DNA from 3 places in the Allobosea sp. BIWAKO-01 genome. Region 2 is predicted to be linked to each of the others. Evidence: predicted binding sites of a transcription regulator. Region 2 holds the regulator's gene; each other region holds the start of a gene.
What was found. The regulator LexA, encoded in region 2, represses DNA repair genes until DNA is damaged. The targets are predictions, from matches to a motif close to TGTTCNNNNTGTGTTCNG.
Positions count from the first base shown of each region.

Region 1: ssb (single-stranded DNA-binding protein) is a predicted target of LexA. The motif match lies at 4,268-4,285, and genes of this name have one in related genera.
Region 3: BIWAKO_RS11160 (DUF763 domain-containing protein) is a predicted target of LexA. The motif match lies at 3,240-3,257, and genes of this name have one in related genera.

Region 1 covers NZ_BCQA01000001.1:4,462,680-4,468,667, reverse strand. The annotation lists gene BIWAKO_RS20950 (E22 family MetX-like putative esterase) at 1-669, opposite strand, end outside; gene BIWAKO_RS20945 (M20 family metallopeptidase) at 760-1,875, opposite strand; gene BIWAKO_RS20940 (ArsR/SmtB family transcription factor) at 2,052-2,429, shown strand; gene BIWAKO_RS20935 (SRPBCC family protein) at 2,432-2,926, shown strand; gene BIWAKO_RS20930 (VOC family protein) at 3,016-3,450, shown strand; gene ssb (single-stranded DNA-binding protein) at 3,645-4,181, opposite strand; gene uvrA (excinuclease ABC subunit UvrA) at 4,569-5,988, shown strand, end outside.
Region 2 covers NZ_BCQA01000001.1:5,035,148-5,041,135, reverse strand. The annotation lists gene trpC (indole-3-glycerol phosphate synthase TrpC) at 1-778, shown strand, start outside; gene moaC (cyclic pyranopterin monophosphate synthase MoaC) at 775-1,263, shown strand; gene BIWAKO_RS23630 (molybdopterin molybdotransferase MoeA) at 1,260-2,471, shown strand; gene lexA (transcriptional repressor LexA) at 2,553-3,257, shown strand; gene BIWAKO_RS23620 (hypothetical protein) at 3,251-3,670, opposite strand; gene BIWAKO_RS23615 (ComEC/Rec2 family competence protein) at 3,795-5,501, opposite strand; gene gltX (glutamate--tRNA ligase) at 5,660-5,988, shown strand, end outside.
Region 3 covers NZ_BCQA01000001.1:2,422,349-2,428,336, reverse strand. The annotation lists gene BIWAKO_RS11170 (AI-2E family transporter) at 76-1,998, shown strand; gene BIWAKO_RS11165 (ketopantoate reductase family protein) at 2,132-3,106, shown strand; gene BIWAKO_RS11160 (DUF763 domain-containing protein) at 3,268-4,524, shown strand; gene BIWAKO_RS11155 (S10 family peptidase) at 4,591-5,988, shown strand, end outside.

The DNA.
Region 1 (5,988 bases), 570 kb from region 2:
ATCGACCAGGATCGGCGCCGCCCAGACATCGAGCCAGGCGATGAGCTGCGCATCGGCTTCGGCCGCACCGATCACCGGCATCGCCTTGGCGACCATTTCGGGATGGCTTGCCGCCCATTCCCAGGTCTGGAGCGCACCCATGGACGGCCCGGCGACCAGCGCCAGCTTCCTGATGCCCAGGCTCTCGACCAGTGCCTTCTGGACATTGACGAAATCGCCGACCGTGACGACCGGGAAATCGAGCGCATAGGGCTTCCCGGTATCGGGATCGAGCGAAGCCGGGCCGGTTGTCGTTGTCTTCGGGTCGCCGGTGTTGAGGTTCACCAGCGTATCGGAGGACAAGACAAAGTACTTATTGGTGTCGATCGCCTTGCCGGGACCGACAATCGCATCCCAGTAGCCCGGCGCAGCATCCTTGGCGTCATACTTGCCGGCGGCATGCGAATTGCCGGAGAAGAAATGGCAGATCAGGATCGCATTCGACTTGTCGGCATTGAGCGTGCCGTAGCTCTCCCAGCCGACCTTGACGTTCTTGAGTGTGCGCCCTCCTTGCGTCGTGAAGCTCGGTAGCTCGAACACCTTCTTCTCGACCATCAGGTCCTGTGCCGCCGCCATTCCCGCCACCACCATGCAAGCAGCGCCAAAGGCGCCTGCGATCCAGTTCTTCATGCCGCTTCCCTTCCCAAGGACAGCCGTCACGCGGCCTTGGGAAGCATCAGAGCGGATTTCGGGCAGAAGCGGAAGCGGGAAGCCGAGCGCTCAGACTGTCTCGAGCAGCCCCTTGATCAGGGCGCGGCGCGGTGCAATCGAGGAAATCAGGGCGTATTCCTCGAGCGTATGGGCGCCATTGCCGTCGATGCCGAGACCATCCAGCGTCGGCACGCCGAGCGCCGCCGTGAAATTGCCGTCGGAACCACCACCGGTCATCGGACAGTCCTGAAGATCGAAGCCGACCTTCGCCGCCACGCCGCGCGCTGTCTCGAACAACTCTGCAACCGTGCTCGACTTCTCATAGGGCGGCCTGTTCATGCCGCCCGTCACCGTGATCTTCACATCGGGATCGCGGGGCGCGAGCCCAAGGATGCGGTTCTCCATCATCTGACCGTCGGCAAGCGTGGTGACGCGCACATCGACGCTGAACCACGCATGCTGCGGAATCACATTCGCCGCCGTGCCGCCGCCGATCAAGGCAACCGACGTAGTGATGCCGCGCGCATAGTCCGTCATACCCTCGATGGCGAGGATCTGATGCGCCGCCTCGCGGATGGCGCTGCGTCCGTCAGCATGGCGTGAGCCCGAATGCGCCGGGCGGCCTTCCAGCCTGACGTCGAAGCGGCCGACCCCCTTGCGGGCTGTGACGATGCGGCCGCCTTCGCGCGCGGGTTCGGTGACCAGCACCGCCGCCGACTGACGCCCGATTTCCTCGATCACCGAACGGGTGGTCGGCGAGCCGATCTCCTCGTCGGGCGTGAACAGGAAGATCATCGGCCGCTTTGCCGAGCCCGCCTTGGCCACATCCTTGAAGGCTTGCAGGGCGAGCCAGGCACCGCCCTTCATATCATAGACGCCAGGACCATAGAGCCTGTCGCCCTCGATCCGGACAGGCAAATCCTTGGCACTCGTCCCGACCGGATGGACCGTGTCGAGATGCGACATGACCGAAACGGCCTTCTCGCCATTGTCGAGCCCGGCCCTCAGGATGACGCTGTCTCCGAGGCCGTCGCGGCCCGGCAGGCGCTCGACCGCGATCGGCAGGCCTTCGACCTCCTTGGCGACGAGGTCCATCATGCCGTTCACGCCAGGAGCGTGATGAGTGGGGCTTTCCAGCGCGATCCAGACGGACAGGGCTGAGGCGGCGGGATCTGTGTTGCTCATGAGCGCTGCACATACGCCCGTTCCCCCATTGCGCACAAGGATTTCACGCGCCGGGGCGGAGATGCCTGCTCCGCATGACAGATCGATCGGAAGGGCCGGGCTGCCCGCCCCTCAGCCTTGACACCGGCCGCGTCACGTTAAATAACAACTACGTTATATAACCATTAGGTAATTCAATGACACCATCCGGCCGGCTCGACACCACCTTCGCCGCCCTGGCCGATCCGACCCGGCGGGCGATCCTGGCACGCCTCGCGCTGGGCGAGGCTTCGGTGACCGAGCTGGCCCAGCCCTTCGCGATGAGCCAGCCGGCCATCTCCAAGCATCTCAAGATGCTGGAGCGCGCTGGACTGATTTCGCGCGGGCGGGACGCGCAACGTCGCCCCTGCCGGCTCGAGCCCCAGGCCCTCGCCGACGCAAATGGCTGGCTCGAAGGCTACCGCCAGTTCTGGGAGACGACCTTCCAGCGCCTCGACCTCCTTCTCGACGAGATGAAGGCCGAGACTGGGCAATCCGCCATGAACCCTAAAGGACTGAACCCCAAAGGAGAGTGACGATGATGACGACCGCCGATCTGTCCGTCTCCACGCCCAGCGACCGCGAGGTCCTGATGACCCGCCTCTTCGACGCACCGCGCGAGCTGGTCTTCGAAGCCATGAACCGGCCTGAGCTGCTGAAGAGGTGGCTGAGCGGCCCTCCAGGCTGGTCACTGCAGCATTGCGAGGTCGATTTTCGGGTCGGCGGCAGCTTCCGCCATGTCTGGCACGGACCGGACGGCGCCGTGATGGGAATGGGCGGCATCTACCGCGAGATCGCGCGCCCTGAGCGTATCGTCCGGACCGAACTGTTCGACCAGGACTGGACCGGCGGAGAGGCGATAGCGACGCTGGTTCTGACGGAGCAGGCGGGCAAGACCGAACTGGCCCTGACTGTGCTCTATTCCTCGCGCGAGGCTCGCGACGGCGCGCTCAGGAGCGGCATGAAGGATGGCGTCGCCGCGAGCTACGGAAAGCTCGACACCCTGTTCGCGGAGAGACAGCAGGCCGCCTGAGCCCTTCCACCGATCATCTCCGGAAGCCCGGCGCTCGCAGCATTCGGGCGACCACCCCCCTGTCCCACATCCAAGAGGAGGAGACGACCATGCAGAAGATTACCCCGTTCCTGTGGTTCGATGGCCAGGCTGAGGAGGCGGCAAAATTCTACACCTCCGTCTTCAGGAATTCGAAGCTCGGCGGCGTCTCGCCCATGGCGGCCTCCTTCGAGCTCGAAGGCCTGGAATTCACGGCGCTCAATGGCGGGCCGCGTTTCAAGTTCACCGAGGCGATCTCGCTCTATGTGAACTGCGAAACCCAGGACGAGGTCGACTACTACTGGGACAGGCTCGGCGACGGTGGACAGATCCAGCAATGCGGCTGGCTGAAGGACAGGTTCGGAATCTCCTGGCAGGTCATCCCGTCAGTACTGCCCACGCTGCTGAGCAGCCCTGAACAGGAGAAGGCCGGCCGTGCCATGCAGGCGATGATGCAGATGCAGAAGATCGACATTGCTGCGCTTCAAAAGGCCTATGACGGCTGACCAAAGCCGAATCAGCGCAATCTCGCACCGAGAATAGCGATCTTCGCCAACGAGCGCCGTTTACCGCACCTGCAATGATAGAGGGCCCCGCCCCGTCCTTCAGCGACCAACAAAGAAGCCGCTCCGAACGGTCGGGAGCGGCCCTCTAATCCTGGGGAGATTGCGATCCGCAACGCGGTTCGCCCTCGCCTGCCCTAGAACGGGATGTCGTCGTCGAGATGGCTGCTCGACGACCGCCCGCCGCCGCCGCTGGACATGGCCGGCTGACGCGAACCGCCACCGCCGCCCATCGGGCTCGAGCGCCCGAAGGAGCCGCCGCCGCCCGAACGGTCCTCGACCGAACCGCCGCCCTCGCCATACTCATCCGAACCGCCTTGCCCGCGACTGTCGAGAATGGTGAGTTCGCCGCGGAAGCGCTGCAGCACGATCTCGGTCGTGTACTTCTCGACGCCGGACTGATCCTGCCATTTGCGCGTCTGGAGCTGGCCTTCGATGTAAACCTTCGAGCCCTTCTTCAGATACTGCTCGGCGACCTTGGCGAGATTCTCGTTGAAGATCACCACCGAGTGCCACTCGGTCTTTTCCTTGCGCTCACCGGACTGCTTGTCGCGCCAGGTCTCGGACGTGGCGATGCGCAGATTGACGACCGGCTCGCCGCTGCCGAGCCGGCGCACCTCGGGGTCGCGCCCGAGATTACCGACCAGAATGACCTTGTTGACGCTACCAGCCATGAGAGGCTCCATTTCCTGCGCACATCTGCAAATCCGATCGACGACCGGAGCCGGACCCTAGCGCCCGCGGACGTCACTATCAACAATGTTCTTGCTTTGTTCAAGTCCGTTTTGCAGAGTTGTCCCCTGTCTTCATCAGGATTCGCAAGGCTGCCGCCGGAGGTCGGACGAGCCTCGGCGGACGGCGCCCAAACCGGACGCCCTACTCCTGACGCGAATTGTCAGGAGAAAGACAGCAGCCTATCCCGCTGCGTGATATTCATGCCTGCCAGACCGCCGTGAGGCTGGCATGGCCGGGCATTTGCCCTATCTCTACGCCTTACCCGAACGGACGCCCCGATGGCCCGCAAGACCTCCTTGGCTGAACAAGCCGCCACGCTTGAGGACATGTTCGACCGCAACCGCGCGGCCGATCCGAATGCCCGCGTGATTTCCGTGCGCGGCGCGCGCGAGCACAATCTCAAGAACGTCGACCTGGCGATCCCGCGCGACAAGCTCGTGGTCTTCACCGGCCTTTCGGGCTCGGGCAAATCCTCGCTCGCCTTCGACACGATCTATGCCGAGGGCCAGCGCCGCTATGTCGAGTCCCTCTCGGCCTATGCCCGCCAGTTCCTCGAGATGATGCAGAAGCCCGATGTCGACCAGATCGACGGGCTCTCGCCGGCCATCTCGATCGAGCAGAAGACGACCTCGAAGAACCCGCGCTCGACAGTCGGCACCGTCACCGAGATCCACGACTACATGCGCCTGCTCTGGGCACGTGCCGGCATCCCCTACTCGCCGGCGACGGGCCTGCCGATCGAGAGCCAGACGGTCAGCCAGATGGTCGACCGGCTGCTGGAGCTGCCGGAGAAGACGCGCGGCTATCTGCTGGCGCCCGTGGTGCGCGGTCGCAAGGGCGAATACCGCAAGGAGCTGGCCGACTGGCTGAAGCGCGGCTTCCAGCGCGTCAAGATCGACGGCCAATTCTACGAGATCCCGGACGCTCCCGCCCTCGACAAGAAGTTCAAGCACGACATCGACGTGGTGGTCGACCGTATCGTCATACGCCCCGACCTCGCCGCACGCCTGTCCGACTCGCTGGAACAGGCGCTCGAGCTCGCCGAGGGTATCGCGGTCTTCGAATATGCCGACGAGAAGGAGGAGAGCGGCGAGGCCAGGCGCATCACCTTCTCCTCGAAATTCGCCTGCCCCGTCTCCGGCTTCACGATCCCCGAGATCGAGCCCAGGCTCTTTTCATTCAACAACCCGTTCGGCGCCTGCCCGACCTGCGATGGTCTCGGCCACGAGATGCGCATCGATGCCAATCTGATCGTGCCCGACAATTCCATCTCACTGAAGAAGGGGGCGATCGCGCCCTGGGCCAAGTCGACCTCGCCCTATTACGGCCAGACACTGGACGCGCTCGCCAAGCATTTCGGCTTCTCGATGACCAAGCCCTGGTCCGAACTGCCGAAGCAGGCGCACGATGCCATCCTGTTCGGCACCGGCACCGAGCCGGTGCGGTTCGCTTATAATGACGGTCTGCGCGCCTATGAGGTGAAGAAGCCCTTCGAGGGCGTCATCACCAACATGGAACGGCGCTGGAAGGAGACGGAATCCGACTGGGCGCGCGAGGAAATCGGCCGCTTCATGTCCGAGACGCCTTGCGCCGCATGCAACGGCTTTCGCCTGAAGCCCGAGGCGCTGGCGGTGAAGATCGCCGGCAGCCATATCGGCGAGATCTCCCGCCTCTCGGTTCGCGATGCGCTGGCCTGGGTCTCCGATCTGCCGCGCCATCTCACGCCGAAGCAGACCGAGATCGCGA
Region 2 (5,988 bases):
TAAGCGCCAGGAGATCGCCGCTGCCAAGGCCGCGGTTTCCCAGGCGGAGATCGAGCAGCGCGCCCTGGCTGCCGACCCCGTGCGTGGCTTCACGGCCGCGCTTGCCGCGAAACACGCGGCCGGCAAGCCTGCATTGATCGCCGAGATCAAGAAGGCCAGCCCATCCAAGGGGCTGATCCGCGCCGATTTCGACCCGCCATCGCTGGCACGCGCCTATGCCGATGGCGGCGCGGCCTGCCTGTCCGTGCTGACCGATGCCCCCTCTTTCCAGGGACAGCCGGAATTCCTGCAGCAGGCGCGTGCGGCGAGCGGCCTGCCCGCCCTGCGCAAGGATTTCCTGTATGACCCCTATCAGGTCTTCGAGGCTCGCGCCTGGGGCGCCGACTGTATCCTGATCATCATGGCTGGCGTCGATGACGGGACAGCCCGCGCGCTGAACGAGACGGCAAAGTCACTCGGCATCGACGTGCTGGTCGAGGTTCACAACGAAGCCGAGCTCGATCGCGCCCTCGAGCTCGACAGCCGCTTGCTCGGCATCAACAATCGCGACCTGCGCAGCTTTGCCGTCGACCTCGCCGTCACCGAGAGACTCGCACCGCGCGTCCCCGCGGACCGCATCATCGTTGGCGAGAGCGGCATCTTCAGCCATGCCGACGTCGCTCGGTTGCAACGCGTCGGCGTCGACACCTTCCTCGTCGGCGAGAGCCTGATGCGGCAGGACGATGTCGCCGCTGCGACCCGTGATCTCCTGACCGGTTCTGCGCGCAGCGCAGCATGAGCAAGCTCAGCCATCTCGACGCCAGCGGCCAGGCCCATATGGTCGATGTCGGCGACAAGGAGGAGACCTCGCGCATCGCTGTCGCCGAGGGCTACGTCGTCATGCAGCCAGCAACCCTGGCGATCGTGCGCGATGGCGATGCCAAGAAGGGCGACGTGCTTGGCACAGCGCGCCTGGCTGGAATCATGGCTGCCAAGCGCACGCATGAACTGATCCCGCTCTGCCACCCGCTGCTGATCAGCAAGATCAGCGTCAACCTCACCTTGGACGAGGCATTGCCGGGGGTGCGCGTGAGCGCCGAGGTCAAGATGAAGGGACAGACCGGCGTCGAGATGGAGGCGTTGACCGCTGTTGGCGTCGCTTGCCTCACAGTCTACGACATGGTCAAGGCAGTCGACCGGGCGATGCGGATCGAGGGCATCAGGCTCGTCCACAAGTCAGGTGGCAAATCCGGCACCTTCGATCTCCCGGAAACTGCGCGATGAGCCTCACGCCCGTCCCCGTCGCCCTGAAAGCGCTTATCGACAGCGTTCCGGCACCGACACCAGCAGAAACTCTGCCACTCGCACATTGCGTAGGGCGCGTGCTCGCCGCCGACCTGCAGGCGCTTCGGACCCACCCCCCCTTTGCCAACTCAGCAATGGATGGATACGCCGTTCGCGCCGAAGATACTGCGCCGGCAAATGAATTGCGTGTCATCGGCGAATCGGCTGCCGGTCGCTCCTTCTCAGGGATGGTCCGCTCCAATGAGGCTGTTCGCATCTTCACCGGTGCTCCAATTCCGGAGGGCGCCGATACGATCCTGATTCAGGAGAACGCGGACGGCGTCGGCGGCACGACGATCCGCGTGCGCGAGGGCGCCGAGCGCGGCAAGTTCGTTCGTCAGGCAGGATTGGACTTCTCCGAGGGCGAGGTGTTGCTTCTCGCCGGCAGCCGACTCGAAAGTGCGAGCCTCGGCCTCGCTGCAGCCATGGGCCACCCCACGCTCACTGTGCGTCGCAGGCCACTGGTCGCAATCCTCGCGACCGGCGACGAGCTGGTCCAGCCGGGCGAGCCGGTTGGCCCCGACCAGATCGTCGCGTCCAACAGTTTTGCGCTCGCCGCGCTGGTCGAGCAGGCCGGGGGCACAGCGCTCGATCTCGGGATCGCCCGCGATGATCATGCCGACCTCGCCGACAAGATCGGCCAGGCACGGAAGGCCGATGCCGATGTGCTGATCACCCTGGGAGGGGCCTCGGTAGGTGAGCACGATCTCGTCCAGGCAGCGTTGATTGGGCAAGGCATGGCGCTCGGCTTCTGGAAAATCGCCATGCGGCCGGGCAAGCCGATGATGATGGGCCGCCTCGGCCGTATGGTCGCGCTCGGCCTGCCCGGAAACCCCGTCTCGTCCATCGTCTGCGGGCATCTCTTCGTCGTTCCGCTGCTCAGGGCCCTCCTCGGCGTGCCGGAACCTGAGCGCGATCTGAGTGAGCCCGCAATCGTCGGCAGAGATTTGCCGGCAAATGATGAACGGCAGGACTATATGAGGTCGGAACTGATCCTCACCCCGGAGGGATGGCTGGCAACGCCCTTCGCCAAGCAGGATTCATCCATGCTGGCCACTCTCGCCCGCGCCGATGCGCTGCTCATTCGCGAATCATTTGCTGCGCCGGCAAACAAAGGCGACGGCTGCCGGATCATCCGCCTGCGCTGAGGGCGCTTGCGGAACACAACGCGAACCTGTATGGTGTTCGTGCTTTGTTTCGATTCCGTGCAAAGAGCGCCGGCGGGGACCATGCTGACACGCAAACAGTTCGAACTGCTTCGTTTCATCCAGGAACGCCTGCGCGAGACAGGGGTCCCCCCCTCCTTCGACGAGATGAAGGACGCGCTCGATCTGCGCTCCAAGTCCGGTATTCATCGCCTGATCATGGCGCTGGAGGAGCGCGGTTTCATTCGCCGCCTGCCTAATCGGGCCCGGGCGCTCGAGATCATCAAGCTGCCCGAGGGGGCTGGCGGCCCTCAGGCGACGCGCGGGCGGTTCAACCCCTCCGTCGTCCAGGGTGGCCTTGGCAAGGTCCGGCCGATCGCACCGCCCCCGGACGAGGATGTGCGCTCCACAGTCGCGATTCCGGTCATGGGGCGGATTGCCGCCGGTACGCCGATTTCCGCCATCCAGAGCCGCAGCCATAGCGTGGCCCTGCCTGCTGACATGCTTGGCCCCGGCGAACATTTTGCTCTCGAGGTGCGCGGCGACTCGATGGTGGAAGCCGGCATTCTCGACGGCGATACCGTGGTGATCAAACGTCAGGACACGGCCAATACCGGCGATATCGTAGTGGCCCTGATCGATGACGAGGAAGCGACGCTGAAGCGGCTGCGCAAGCGCGGCTCCTCGATCGCTCTCGAAGCTGCCAATCCTGCCTATGAGACAAGGGTGCTGGGACCGGACCGCGTCAAGATTCAAGGCCGCCTGGTCAACCTGATGCGGCGCTACTGAAGCGGCTCGTGCTCTTCGACAGCCACCAGCGGCAAAGCCGGCGAAGGCCCTGGCGGGGTGCTTGCAGGCCGCTCCCGCTTGCGGCTCCAGGGACGATCGACACCATCCTGCTCTGATAGATGTGCGCGCCAGCCGCCCTTGTGGCCGACAAGTGCGGTCGCGCCATCGCGCGACAATGCCCTGCGGTCGATCAGTCGTGCAGCGCACGGAGCGTTCCACGGAATCGGCGTAATGACGAGATCGGCGCGCCGGCAGTCCTCGACGATGGCCAGGCGATCACGTGCAAAGGCAACGCTTCGTCCTTCCTTGCTGCGGACGACACAACCCAACGTGTCGCAGGCCGCGCCGTCCCGCAGGCTGTTGTCGTCAGGCCGGCGATTATCGCCATCTGCGTTCAGCCATTGTTGCAGCACGAAGCGGCTCGGTTGCCCCGCCAGGTCATGCGACCATCGCCCCCGCGGACCAGGATCCCGGAACCATCGCGTTCGATCAGGATGTCGGGCCTGTCGGGCTTCGCCGCCACGACCAGTCCCGCGATCAGGGGGCGACGGCCAGGAAGCGTAGCGGTGTCGTCCAGAGCGTGATCCAGAGAAGCGCGGCGGCAAAGCATGCGAGCGCCGCCGTCCCGAACGCAGGAATGATCACTGCGGAGTGGTCGAATCCCGCAACCCAGCGCGCGGATTGCAGCACATAGTCCGAAGCGACTCCCATAAGCGCCCAAGCCGGCCAATCCAGGCCGAAGGGATAGGCGAGTACGCCGAAGACCGCCGCAGGCATGACGATCAGGGAAACGAAGGGCAAGGCGAGCGCATTGCCGAGCAGGCCGAAGGGGTTGAAGGTCTGGAAGTGATAGGCACCAAAAGGTGCGGTTGCGACCGTCGCCAACACGGTCGTGACCGTGAGGCCGACCACCGCGACCCAGATTGGCCGTAGCGGCCAAGGCAGGTTCGCCGGCGCCTCGGAGTGGCCGCGATCCTCCCAGCGCTCGGCAAAGGCGATCAGCGCCGCGACAGCACCAAAGGACATCTGGAAACTCGGGCCAAGCAGCGCGTCAGGCTCGCGCAGCAGGACGATCATCGCAGCGAGCTCCAGATTGCGCATGCTGAGCGCCGGGCGATCGACGAGGATCGCACCGAGCATGACCAAGGTCATGATCAGAGAGCGCACCGTCGCGACTTCGGCTCCAGAGAAAATGCAATAGGCCGTGGCGCCGAGCATCGCGGCCAGGGCAGCGAGCTTCTTTACGGGCCAGCGCAATGCCAGCGTTTGCGATAGCGCCAGCAGGCCACGGACCAGGCCGAAGATCGTGGCGGAGGCCAGCACCATGTGAAGGCCCGAAATCGAGATGATGTGATAGATGCCGGCTGCACGCAGGTCGATATTGGTCGCCTCAGTGATGAGGCCGCGCTTGCCGGTAACCAGCGACGCCGCCATCGCGCCTGCCTGCCCTCCCCCGATCCCGGCGATACGCTCCGTCAGGGCATTGCGCGCCCGGTCGACCATCGCGCGAATCTGAAGCTCGAGCGGTGGCTGCGAGGGTGGTGGGGCGAGCGTGATCTTTCCGGGAATGGTCCCGACCGCCCCAAGCCCTCGGAAGAAGGCGTCGCGCCCGAAATCGTAGCCGCCTGGCCGCACCGGACCGGGCGGCGGCAGGAGGCGCGCGAGGGCGACGATGTGATCGCCCGGCGAAACCGATCCGCCCTTGACGTTGACCCGAACCCGCCGTGGCAGGCGTTCAGGCTCCACCCCGGCAATGCTGGTCACCAGGATCACGAGGCGCGCGCCAGCGTCACGCGCCTCGACCGATTCGACAAAGCCGGTGAGTTGTCCCACGCGCGTTCGATCGAGCATCGGTCCTGCGATTGTCGCCGTGCGCCAGGCCGCGGCACCAAAGCCGGCGAAGATGGCAGCAAGGCAGACGCAAGCGAGCATGACCGGGCGTCGGGCGCGCGACAGCGCTGCCATCGCAGCGGAGATGCCAAAGCCGGAGAGTGGGACCCAGAGGGATGGCTCGCGGTCGGCCGCGAAATAAAGCAGGATGCCGGCTCCCATCAGCACCGGCAGCCAGAGAAAGGGCCTTCTGCGCCCGGCCTCGATCGCGATGGCGCCCAGGAAACGCGCGCGCCATTCGGCGAGAAACAACCGAATTGCAGCGTCCTGAAACCACATCTCGGGAATGCGGAACGGTACGGCGCGAACACGCGCGCCGCGCAGCCGGCTCGGGTCTGGCGGCGACTCGCGCATAGGCCGTCCCTCGGGCGGCCAACCGGATGCGATCTTGCGCTTAACGTCGGCCCCATCAGCATGTTACAGGGGCGGCGTCGGTTGTCATGTCCCATCGACGTCTTGTTCCTCTGCCGCTCTGTCGGCCTCATTTCCCGTCCTGCCGGAGCCTGCCTTTCATGAGTGATGCGGTCGTTACGCGCTTCGCGCCGTCTCCAACCGGATTCCTGCATATCGGCGGCGCGCGTACCGCGCTGTTCAACTGGCTCTATGCCCGTCGCCATGGCGGCAAGATGCTGCTGCGCATCGAGGACACCGACCGTGAACGCTCGACAGAGCCGGCCATCGCGGCGATTCTCGACGGCCTGTCCTGGCTTGGCCTCGATTGGGACGGCGAGACCGTCTACCAGTTCGCCCGTGCGGCCCGGCATCGCGAGGTCGCCGAGCAGATGCTCGCCGCCGGCAAGGCCTATTATTGCTATGCGACGCCGCAGGAACTCGAGGAGAT
Region 3 (5,988 bases), 2.6 Mb from region 2:
TCAGCACCGGTGACCATCAAGCGTACCCCCTCTTTCGCGGTGAGTGGACGAACCGTGGCTGACGAGCATCAACTTATGCGTCCCGTCGCCGCTCTCGCGCCCGCCCGGGCGATCGATGGTGGCCTTGGCAATGTCGCCATTGGGGCCTTGATCGTGACTGCGCTCTATCTCGGGCGCGATGTCTTCGTTCCAATCGCCCTCGCTATCCTGTTCAGTTTTGTCCTCGCGCCGCTCGTCAAAGGGCTCCAGAAACTGCGGGTTCCACGTTCGCTCGCCGTCATCACTGTCGTTCTCATCGCCTTCTCGGCGCTCGGCGCCTTGACCGTGGCCATGGTCAATCAGGCAACCCAGCTCGCCGGAGAGCTCCCGGTCTATCAAAGCACGATGCGGGAGAAGATTGCTTCGCTCCGGGGCGCCGGCCCGGGCAGCGGTGTCCTCTCGCGCGCCGCGGATGTCCTGCAGGATCTGGGCAAGGAACTCGATAGGCCAAAAGCGAACGAGGGATCGTCCTTGAATTCCCCGGTCCGCCCCCCTGACGCGCGGCCAATCCCCGTCGAGGTCCACCAGCCGGAGCCCGGCGCCCTGGAGACGCTGCGCGCCTTTCTAACCCCTCTCATCCACCCGCTCACGACCACGGGTATCGTCCTGATCTTCGTCGTCTTCATCCTCCTGCAGCGCGAGGATCTGAGAAACCGGTTCATCCGGCTGACGGGGACCTATGACCTCCAGAAGACAACGGCTGCATTCGACGACGCCGCGCGCCGCCTCAGCCGGCTATTCCTGACCCAACTCGTCCTCAACGCCGGCTTCGGTCTCGTGATCGGCACCGGGCTCTGGATGATCGGCGTCCCGAGCGCCCTGCTCTGGGGCATTCTCTCGGCGATCCTTCGCTTCATTCCTTATCTCGGCGCCATCCTCTCCGCGATTTTCCCAATGGTGATCGCTGCATCCGTCGATCCCGGCTGGACCATGCTGGCCTGGACCGCCGCGCTGTTTCTGGTTGCCGAGCCGCTCGCCGGGCATGTTGTCGAACCGCTGGTCTATGGCCGCTCGACCGGCCTTTCGCCTGTCGCGATCGTCGTTGCGGCCACGTTCTGGACGTGGTTGTGGGGGCCGATCGGGCTGGTTCTTGCGACCCCGCTGACAGTTTGCCTAGTGGTCCTGGGCCGTCATGTCGAACGGCTCGAGTTTCTCGATGTCCTCCTGGGAGATCGGCCAGCACTGTCCGCTCCCGAGATCTTCTACCAGCGCGTGCTCGCCGGGGATCCCGCCGAGGCAGCGGACAAGGCCGAAGAGGTTCTCAAGGAGCGCTCCCTCTCCATCTACTATGACGAAGTCGCCCTGGAAGGTCTGCGGCTGGCAGCCAACGACGCGGCACGCGGCGTCCTTGATGCGACACGACAGACGCGCATCCTGGAAACTGTGCGTGAAGTCGTCGATGACCTCGCCGACCATGATGACCGCAATCCTGCAGTCGGGGAAACGACCAACGACCCCGAGGCAGAAGCAGCGATCGCAGAAACCGACGAGGCCGAAAGTTCGGCCGACCTGCCGATTCTGACATCCGAAGACCTGGGTGAGGCCTTCCGCGGCGAGGACAGGGTGGTTTGCATCGCCGCCCAGTCGGAGCTCGATGAAGCTGCCGCCCTGATGCTGGCTCAGATCCTCGGCAAGCATGGGCTCCCTGCCCGCGTGTTGCCTGCAGACACGCTCTCGACGAATAACCTCGCCGCGCTGGCAGCGGATCAACCCGCCCTGATCTGCCTCTGCTATCTCGACGGCACGAGCTCCGCTCATATGAAATACGCCATCAAGCGCCTGCGCCGCAGGCTGCCATCCGCGATCATCATCCTCGGCAGCTTGGCCCCGGCGGCCGGTTCGGCGGCTCAACTCAAGGCCTCGGTCCTCGCCGACGAGGTCGAAACGAGCCTTCGCGGCATGAGCAACGCCTGTTTGACGCACGCGATGCGCAATAGACCTCCATCGCCAGATGGCTGAGTAGGCCCAACATCGGAATGTCGGCAAACTTGGCGACCATGTCCGCCGGACATTCGCGCCAAGATGGCCCTGCGCTTTCGCACCAAGCGCTCTCCCCTATAGTCGTGGCGATCGTCCATCAGTGAGTGGAAACATGCGCGTAGCAATCGTTGGAGCAGGAGCGATCGGCGGGGTTGTCGCCTGGCATATGACCCAGGCGGGTCAGCGGCCCGTCATCATCGCGCGTGCCGAGACTGCTGCTCTGCTCGCAACCGAGGGCCTGACGCTCCAATCTCCCTCAGGGACAGAAACCGTGGCGGCGCAGGTCGCCACCGATGCAATCTCCGTGGGGGTCCAGGACCTCGTTCTGGTCGGGTTCAAGGCTCATGACTGGGCGAGCGGTCTCGATTCAATCCGGCCACTGATCGGGCCATCGACGATCGTTCTGCCGATGCTGAACGGCATTCCCTGGTGGTATCTGCAAGGTCTGGGAGCGCAGTTCGGCGACCGGAGGCTGGCATCAGTCGATGCGAGCGGTGCGATCGAGGCCTCCATTCCGGCCGATCAGGTTCTCGGCTGCGTCGTCTATATCGGTGCAAACCGGCCCGCGCCGAACGTCATCGCCTGGAACGGCAGAAAGCGTCTTGTTGTCGGCGAGCCATTGAAGCCGCGCGACAGCCGGCTGGCAGACGTCGTCGCGTTGTTGAGAGCGGGCGGGGTCGATAGCGAGCAGACCGAGGATATCCGGACTGAGGTCTGGCAAAAGCTGCTCGGCAATGCAGCTTATAATCCGCTTTCGGCCGTGACGGGGGCGACGGTCGACAAGATCGTGGGAGATCCTGCGGTCAGGGCCGTCGCAAAGTCGATCATGGCGGAATGCGTCGCGGTTGCCGCCGCGCTCGGAATCGAGAATCTGCCAGAGCTCGAGGCGCGCCTCGAACTGCCTCCGACATTGATCGGTGTGAAGACCTCCATGCTGCAGGACATGGAGGCGGGGCGCCCGCTGGAACTTGGCGCGATTGTGGGCGCTGTTGCGGAACTCGGTCGCCGGACGGGCGTGCCAACTCCCCTGATCGCGTGCGTCGGCGCCCTGGCGGCCAATGCCTGGCAGCAGCGATGGGGACGATGATCGGGGCGAGGTCGGAACTTTATCCCGCCGCGGCGAGACCGACCAAACGCTTGGGATGAGGGAGCGGCAGGACCAGCCGCCTCGACAAGGATCAATTTCTGTAGAAGACGGAGATCGGCGGGGCTATATCAAGTGTTCCTCTTTCGTTCGCGAGACATCGCATGACCCGGCGATCCGGCAGCGCCGACCTTCCGCTCCACCATGGCCGCGTGCCCGCCTGGCTCGGCCGGCGCATGACGCAGCTGGGCGCGGTCATCTGCGCGGCGATCATCCATCATTATGGCCGCGACGAGTTGCTGCGGCGGTTGGCGCATCCATTCTGGTTCCAGTCCTTCGGGGCGGTGATGGGAATGGACTGGCACTCGTCGGGTATCACCACCAGCGTGATCGGCGCGCTCAAGCGTGGGCTGACCCCGCTGTCGGGCGAGCTGGGCCTGCATGTCTGTGGCGGGCGGGGCAGCCATTCGCGCCAGACACCGGCCGAGCTCGAACAGATTGGAGCGAGGGTCGGGTTCGACGGACAGGCGCTCGCCACCGCGAGCCGGCTGGTCGCCAAGGTCGACAGTGCCGCCGTGCAGGACGGCTTCGACCTTTATCTCCATGGCTTCTTTGTCGGGAATGACGGCCATTGGGTCGTGGTGCAGCAGGGCATGAATGGCGATGGCGGCCTCGCCCGGCGCTATCACTGGCAGTCTGAAGGGCTGGGCAGTTTCGTCGAGGCGCCACATGCCGCCATCGATGGCAAGAACCAGGGCAGCATCATCAACCTGACCGACAGGCGCGCCGCGCTCTCCCGCAAAGGCCAGATCGATCTGCTGCGCGACATCGGACCGTCGGGGATCGTGAGGGAATTTGCGGCGCTGGAGCGCGACCGGGCGCCGCCGGTCCTGTCGCCGGCGCAGCTTTCCCTACCTCATCTCGTCATGCCGGCACATCACGAGGTCAGGCCCAAGGACGTCATCGCGCGACGGCTCCACGGTGCGCTCGCCGCAGCCGCCGACAGCGCGCCCGCCGATTTCTCGGAATTGCTGCTCGTGCCCGGCGTCGGCGCCCGCACGGTCCGTTCGCTTGCGATGGTGGCGGAAGTGATCCATGGCGCGCCGTGCCGGTTCGCCGATCCTGCGCGCTTCTCTCTCGCCCATGGCGGCAAGGACAGACAGCCCTTCGCCGTGCCCACCAAGGTCTACGACCAGACGATCGCGGTGCTGAAATCCGCCATCGATCAGGCAAAGCTCGGTCAGGACGACAAGCTCGCTGCCATCGCACGGCTGGACCGGGAAAGCCGGCGTCTGGAACGCGTCGTCAGCGGCCTGACGCTGGACGAGTACGTCACGCAGGAGAGACTACGCTCCGCGGAGTATGGTGGCCGGAGCGTCTTTGGCTGGGAGCTTCAGCACGGGACGCTAACGGCTTCGTGATGCGATGTTTGGCAAGTTCCAGGCTGTATCCGCTTAAGGTCGCGGGGACCGTCATTGGGGCTCTTCATGAGATTTCGCGCGCTTGCAGCACTTGCCCTCGCCGGACTCTTCGCTTCGGCTCCCCTGGTCTTTGTGGATCAAGCGCGTGCGCAGGAGACTGCGCCAGCGCGGCGAGATCAGGCCCAACCGGATGCGCCGGCCAGCCGACAGGATTCACGCGCCGTCACCGGCCAGGGCGTGGCCCTGCCGCAGCCTTCCGTCACGCGTCACGAATTGACCCTGCCCGGTCGTACGCTGCGCTATACGGCCACGGCCGGCGCGCTGCCGGTCAGTGATCAGTCCGGCCGCAAGCTCGCCGAAATAGCCTATATCGCCTATGTCCTCGACCGGGGTCAGGGCGTCCCCGCCTCGTCGCGTCCGGTCACATTTGCCTTCAATGGCGGACCTGGTGCCGCCTCGGCCTATCTCAATCTCGGCCTGATGGGGCCGAAGCGGCTGCCTTTCGGCCGACAGGGCGACGCACCGTCCATGCCGCCCCTCGTCGTCGACAATGCCGATACCTGGCTCGACTTCACCGATCTCGTCTTCATCGACCCTGTGGGCACGGGTTTCAGCCGCTTCGTCGCCGGCACCGACGACGCGCGCGGGCTGCTCTGGTCGGTAGAGGGGGACTACAAGTCGCTTTCACGCTTCGTCACCAACTGGCTGCGGCTGAACGAGCGCCTCGCTTCGCCGAAATTCCTCGTCGGCGAGAGCTACGGCGGGTTCCGCGCACCCAAGATCGCCAGCGAGTTGCAGACCGGAGACGGTGTCGGCGTCTCCGGCATCGTGATGCTCTCCCCGGTGCTCGACTTCACCTACCAGCGCGACGCCGGCAGTTCGCCGCTTCGCTGGGTGGTGTCGCTCCCGGCGATGGCCGCCGTGAAGCTGGAACGCGAAGGCAAACTCTCGCGCCAGACGCTCGCAGAGGCCGAGAACTATGCTGCCGGCGACTATCTCGCCGATATCCTGAAAGGACCGCGCGACCGCGACGCAACCAAACGCCTGGCCGACAGGGTCTCAGTGCTGACAGGGCTCGACCGGGCTCTCGTGGAGCGCATGGGAGGCAAGGTCGATGCAAGCACCTTTCTGCGCGAACTGGACCGCAGCAAAGGGCTGGTCGGCAGTCCCTATGACGGAACCGTGGCCGCCCTTGACCCCGATCCCGAAGCCGCACGCGGCAGGTTTCCGGACGCCGTGCTGGGCGCGATCACCGCTCCCCTGACGAGCGCAATGCTCAGTCACTATGCGAGCGATCTGAATTGGCGGCCCGAGGGGCGCTATTTCCTTTTGAACGAAGAGGTCAACCGCCGCTGGAGTTATGGCCAGGGTCGCGGCGACCGCGAATCCATCCGCGAGCTCCGCAATGTGCTCGCGCTCGATCCACGCCTCGAGGTCATCGTCGCACACGGGTTCACCGATCTC